Regions from separate parts of the Pararhizobium sp. LjRoot235 genome, predicted to be linked through region 1. Evidence: riboswitches for the same ligand, from Rfam matches in the RefSeq annotation. Region 1 holds a riboswitch; the other holds the start of a gene.
The links. A riboswitch is a leader RNA that binds a small molecule or an ion and turns the genes downstream of it on or off. The one in region 1 is predicted to bind thiamine pyrophosphate.
Positions count from the first base shown of each region.

Region 1 (3,204 bases):
TCCGCAGCCCGACCTTCAGCCTGATGCTGGTGATCTCGCTCATGAGCGGCGCCGTCGGCATCGGCATGGTCAATTATTTCGCGCTGTTCCTGCAGACGACAACGGGCCTGACGCCGTCGGTAGCCGGGCTGCTGTTCATCCTCCTGACCGGCGGCATCGTCGTCGGCTCGTTGACGGCGGGGCGGCTGATATCGCTCTTTGGCCGCTACAAGCCGTTTGCGATCGTGAGCGCCAGCCTGACGACCCTGGCCTTGCTGATGTTCACGCAGATTGAGCCTGGCACGCCGCTCTTCATCATCGGCGCCATCATGGCGCTGCACGGCATCGGCATCGGTTTCGGCCAGCAGGTGCCGGTCATCGGCGTGCAGAACGTGGTGTCGCGCGGCGATGTCGGCGCTGCCACGGGTGCCGTCACCCTGTCGCGCATGGCCGGCGCCTCGATCGCGATCTCGATCTACGGCGCGACGATCGCCGCCGGACTGACACGCGGCGCAGTCTCGATCCCCGGCGTCGAGGACATCGAAAAGCTGACGCCGCTGATGCTTTCGGCGCTGCCGGAGGCAACCCGCCGGCTTGTCGCCGAAAGCTATACGGCCGCCTTCCAGCCGCTGTTCCTAACGGCCGTCGGCATCACGCTCATCACGCTCGTCTCGGCGATCAGCCTCAAATCCGTCCGGCTGCCGCAAAAGCCGGCGGCTTGACTGGTCTGACCCCTCCCCCTTGTGGGGAGGGTCGGAGTGAAGCGGAGGGGAGCGGTTCTTTTGCGCCGAAAAGAAAGTCCCCTCCCAACCCCTCCCCACAAGGGGAAGAGGCTGGACCGCAAGCTCCATTCGTCCTCTTCCGAAAAGCCGCAAAGGAAAAGAACAATCCCCATCGAAGGGGCGTCGCATATGGATCGAAGGCACTTGCGACTTTTCCCTCTTCTCCCCGGCGGGGAGAAGTGCCGAGCGTATGCGAGGCGATGAGGGGGTTTTCTCGGCAATCTCGGTGCCTGCCGCCCCCTCATCCGGCGCTTTGCGCCACCTTCTCCCCACAGGGGAGAAGAGGGAGCGAGCCGCAAATCCATCGGCAATTGCCCTGCCCTTGAGGGGGAGATGTTACGAAGTCACAGCGGGGTGACGCCGCCCGGCCAGTCGGGGCAGTTGCCCGAACTCACCTCCCCTTGCCAAGCATTTCGCGCAAGTCTAAATCTCCTCCTGCTCTAACGGGGTGCCGTTCGTTCTTTTGAACGTTTGGCTGAGAGGCTTTCGAAAGCCAACCCGCGGAACCTGATCCGGTTTGCACCGGCGGAGGGATTAGACGGCACCTTTCAGCGCCCTATTCCCAGCACTTGGATTAAAGGAGGCGCCGATGCGCAAGACATTCATTCCATTTTTCGCAGCGATTGCTGCAATCGCCACATCGTTTTCCGCGGCCGCCGCCGACAAGACGCTGACCGTCTACACCTATGAAAGCTTCACCAGCGAATGGGGACCGGGGGCCAAGGTCGCTGAGGCCTTCGAAAAGACCTGCGACTGCAAGGTGGAGTATGTCAGCGTCGCCGACGGCGTCGAGCTTTTGACCCGGCTGAAGCTCGAGGGGCCGGCCTCCAAGGCCGATATCGTGCTCGGGCTCGACACCAATCTCGTCTCCGAAGCCAAGGCGACCGGCTTTTTCGCGCCGCACGGTGTCGATACGTCCGCCGTCAAGGTTCCCGGCGGCTTCTCCGACGATACGTTCGTTCCGTACGACTACGGCCATTTCGCCGTGATCTACGATACCGAGACGCTGAAGACGCCGCCGAAGAGCTTGAAGGAACTGGTGGAGGGCGATCCGAGCCAAAAGATCGTCATCGAGGACCCGCGCACCTCGACGCCGGGCCTCGGCCTGCTTCTGTGGGTGAAGTCGGTTTACGGCGACGAGGCCGGTACCGCCTGGGCCAAGCTCAAGGATCGCGTCCTGACGGTGACGCCCGGCTGGTCGGAGGCTTACGGCCTGTTCACCAAGGGCGAGGCGCCGATGGTGCTGTCCTATACCACCTCACCTGCCTATCACATGATCGCGGAAAGCACCGACCGCTATCAGGCAGCCTCGTTCTCGGAAGGTCACTACATCCAGATCGAAGTGGTTGGCATGACGAAGACTGCCAAGGACCCGGCGCTCGCCAAGGACTTCCTCTCCTTCGTCACCGGGCCGGAGTTCCAGTCGATCATCCCGACGACCAACTGGATGTTGCCGGTGGCCGCCACCAAGGAGCCGTTGCCGGAGGCCTTCGGCAAACTGGTCCATCCGGGAAAGACTTATCTGATGTCTTCCGACGAAGTTGCCGCCAACCGCAAGGCCTGGATCGACGAATGGCTCGCTGCCATGAGCAAGAACTGAGCTGCGATTGCCCGGCGGTCTCGAAAAGCGTCTGACAGTGGCCGCCGGGGCACTCTGCCTCGGCGGCGTCGTTCTGTTTGTCTGCCTCGCAGCCTATACGCTGCTTGCCTTCGATGAGCCAGGTGCAGTGGGGCAAGAGGGGCTCTTCGACGCCTATGTCTGGCGCGTAATGCGGTTTACGCTGCTGCAGGCCTTGCTTTCGACGTTTCTGTCGATCGTGCTTGCCATTCCCGTCGCGCGTGCCCTGGCGCGGCAACCGTCCTTTCCCGGACGTGTCTGGATCATCCGGTTGCTGGCGCTGCCGCTTGGCCTGCCGGCGCTGGTCGCCGCCTTGGGGCTGATCGGTATCTGGGGGCGGCAGGGATTGTTCAATAGGGCTTTTGCCTGGCTCGGCCTGGATCAGCCGATCAGCATTTACGGCCTGTCTGGCATCCTGCTGGCGCATGTGTTCTTCAATCTGCCGCTCGCCGCGCGGCTGATGATCGGCGGGCTGGAACGAATTCCCGGCGAATACTGGCTGGTCGGCGCCAATCTCGGCATGCGGCCGCTTTCAATCTTCCGCTTCATCGAGTGGCCGGCCATTCGTGGCCTGCTGCCCGGTATCGCCGGCCTCATCTTCATGCTCTGCGTCACCAGTTTCACCCTGGTGCTGACGCTCGGCGGCGGGCCGGCGGCGAGCACCATCGAGGTGGCGATCTATCAGGCACTGCGCTTCGATTTCGATCCGCCGCGCGCCATTGCCCTGTCGCTGCTGCAGATCGCCCTGACGGGGGCGTTGCTGCTGGCGATGCGTCTGTTGACGCCAAAGGTGGAGGAAGGTCATGGCAGCGGACGCGAGGTCAG
Region 1 is NZ_CAXUSP020000001.1:566,769-569,972, reverse strand. Features, by position in the region: gene ACSQ2Z_RS02690 (MDR family MFS transporter) at 1-701, shown strand, start outside; TPP riboswitch at 1,196-1,312, shown strand; gene thiB (thiamine ABC transporter substrate binding subunit) at 1,351-2,361, shown strand; gene thiP (thiamine/thiamine pyrophosphate ABC transporter permease ThiP) at 2,393-3,204, shown strand, end outside.

Region 2 (3,204 bases), on a different contig from region 1:
GGACCGGCGGACCGGGTGGTCAGCCAACGATCGCGAATGCCTCGCGCGTCGTCCCCGAAGCGTTCCGCACGGGTTTTTGCCCGATCCACTGCACGTGGCGTTCGAGAACGGCAGCGGCGTTCTCGACGTTGCCCTGACGCAGAAATGTCAGGATCGCGCGATGGTCATGGTCGGTACGGACCTCCCATTCCGAGCGCCAGCTGGCGAACAGGAAGCGGGCGCTGGCGGCGTGCAGATCGTTGATCGAGGCCAAGAGGCGCGGCATGCCGCAAGGGGCAAGAATGAGACTGTGGAAACGGCGGTTGGCCTCCTCCCAGGACCGAACGTCGCGGGAATTGTCGCCGGCAACCGTCGCTTCCTCTGCCTGATCGAGGATCGATGGCGTCAGGTGCGGCGCCGCATGCCGAAGCGCCAGAACTTCCAACGCTGCCCGCATCTGCGCCACTTCGCGAACCTCCTTCAGATCGAAGGATGCGACCCGCACGCCGCGGCGCGGCTCGCTGACTGCAAGCCCCTGCGCCTCCAGCCGGCGGAAGGCTTCGCGCACGGGCACATGGCTCGTTCCGAACTCCTCGGCAATATGATCCTGCCGCAGCTTCGTGCCGGGATCGAGTTCGCCGGTCACGATCCTATCGGCTAGGATGCGGCTGATGCGGCTGGCAATGGTGTCTTCGTGCGTCGAGGTCATTTTTTATAGATAATTTGCCGTAGACGCGCTGTCGAGACAAAGACTGAAAACATTGAAAATCTTTACGGCTTGCCGCACGCACACAAAACAACAGGCGGTCGCCGCTTGCCGTGCCATCACAACGGCCGCGCCAACAGCCCTTGACGCATCGTCCAGAACCATGCCTTACTGGCCGTATTCACCAGGGGGGTCCCGACAAGGGGCTGAGATTCTGCTGGCGCGAAAGGTGGCCTTGCCGCCCTCAAGCAGCGCAGTGACCCGTTGAACCTGATCCAGTTCATACTGGCGTAGGGACGGTGCAAGCGCTGCCACGATTCGATTTTCCGCTTGCGGATTCGTGTCAGCGTCTTTCCATCATTCCGGCTCTAAAGGACTGGGTCTCCAACCTAAAATTTGGAGCCTCAACCATGAATGTTGCCGCAAAAAACCTCACTCCAACTGTCACCACGGGCCCGCTGCCGGCCTCCCGCAAAGTCCATGTTCCGGGCGAACTGCATCCAGCCATCCGCGTGCCGATGCGTGAGATCGCGCTTCATCCAACGTCGGGCGAACCGCCCGTCATGGTCTATGATTCCTCCGGCCCCTACACCGATTCCACCCTCACCGTTTCGATCGACGCCGGGCTGCCGCGTCTGCGCCAAGCCTGGGTGACGGCGCGTGGCGACGTCGCTGCGTATGAGGGCCGGCATGTCAAACCCGAAGACAACGGCTTTGCCACAGGCGAACGGCTAACGCCGGAATTTCCCATCCGCAACCGGCCGCTGAAGGCCAAGGACGGCAAGGCCGTCACCCAGCTTGCCTACGCGAGGGCCGGGATCATCACGCCCGAAATGGAATACATCGCCATCCGCGAAAACCTCGGGCGCAAGGCCACTAAGGAGGCTCTTGTTCGCGACGGAGAGAGTTTCGGCGCGCATATTCCCGATCATGTCACGCCGGAATTTGTAAGAGCCGAAGTCGCGGCCGGGCGGGCGATCATTCCCGCCAACATCAATCACCCCGAATCCGAGCCGATGATCATCGGCCGCAATTTCCTGGTGAAGATCAACGCCAATATCGGCAATTCGGCCGTTACCTCGTCAATGGCCGAGGAAGTCGAGAAGATGGTCTGGGCGGCGCGCTGGGGCGCCGATACCGTCATGGACCTGTCGACCGGCCGCAACATCCACAACATCCGCGAGTGGATCATCCGCAACTCGCCGGTACCGATCGGCACAGTGCCGCTCTATCAGGCACTGGAGAAGGTCAACGGCATTGCCGAGGATCTCACCTGGGAGGTCTTCCGCGACACGCTGATCGAGCAGGCCGAGCAGGGCGTTGACTATTTCACCATCCATGCCGGCGTGCGGCTCCACTATATCCCGCTCACCGTCAACCGCGTCACCGGCATCGTCTCGCGCGGCGGCTCGATCATGGCCAAGTGGTGTCTGCATCACCACAAGGAAAGCTTCCTCTACGAGCATTTCGAGGAAATCTGCGACATCTGCCGCGCCTATGACGTCTCCTTCTCGCTCGGTGACGGCCTGCGTCCCGGCTCGATCGCCGATGCCAACGACGCCGCGCAGTTCGCCGAACTGGAGACGCTGGGCGAACTGACCCAGATCGCCTGGGCAAAGGATTGCCAGGTGATGATAGAGGGCCCCGGCCATGTGCCGATGCACAAGATCAAGGAGAATATGGACAAGCAGTTGGAAGTCTGCGGCGAAGCCCCGTTCTATACGCTCGGGCCGCTGACGACCGATATTGCGCCGGGCTACGACCACATCACCTCGGGCATTGGTGCTGCGATGATCGGCTGGTTCGGCACGGCCATGCTCTGCTACGTCACGCCGAAGGAGCATCTCGGCCTGCCCGACCGTAATGACGTCAAGGTCGGCGTCATTACCTACAAGATCGCGGCGCATGCGGCCGATCTCGCCAAGGGGCACCCGGCAGCGCAGCTGCGCGACGACGCTTTGTCGCGGGCCCGTTTCGAGTTCCGCTGGGAGGACCAGTTCAACCTGTCGCTCGATCCGGAAACGGCCCGCTCCTTCCACGACGAAACCCTGCCGAAGGAAGCCCACAAGGTTGCGCATTTCTGCTCGATGTGTGGCCCGAAATTCTGCTCCATGCGGATATCGCATGACATCCGCGCCGAGGCCCAGAAGGAGGGGCTGGAAGCGATGGCCGCGAAGTTCCAGGCAGGCGGCGATCTCTATATGCCGCTTGGCGCCGATGGGAACGCTCCGCCCGCGGGAGAGTAACCATGCGCGTTTTGATCAGGGGGGCCGGCGTTGCCGGCCTTACCCTCGCCCACGAGCTGCAGGCGAGAGCGGTCCATGTCGAGATCGCAGAGACGGCGGCACGCGCCGGCGGCGGGGCTTCATGGTTCGCCGGGGGCATGCTCGCGCCGTGGTGTGAAAGGGAAAGTGCGCCTGACACCGTATTGGCGCTCGGGCGCACCGCCGCCGACTGGTGGGACGCGGCCCTGCCCGGCCACGTCATCCGCAAAGGCACGCTGGTTGTCGCGCCGCCGC
Region 2 is NZ_CAXUSP020000002.1:195,189-198,392, reverse strand. Features, by position in the region: gene ACSQ2Z_RS21610 (GntR family transcriptional regulator) at 20-688, opposite strand; TPP riboswitch at 862-1,000, shown strand; gene thiC (phosphomethylpyrimidine synthase ThiC) at 1,096-2,931, shown strand; gene thiO (glycine oxidase ThiO) at 2,934-3,204, shown strand, end outside.
Region 2: it holds a riboswitch for thiamine pyrophosphate, as region 1 does, so the genes downstream of both, thiC (phosphomethylpyrimidine synthase ThiC) here and thiB (thiamine ABC transporter substrate binding subunit) in region 1, are expected to answer to the same signal.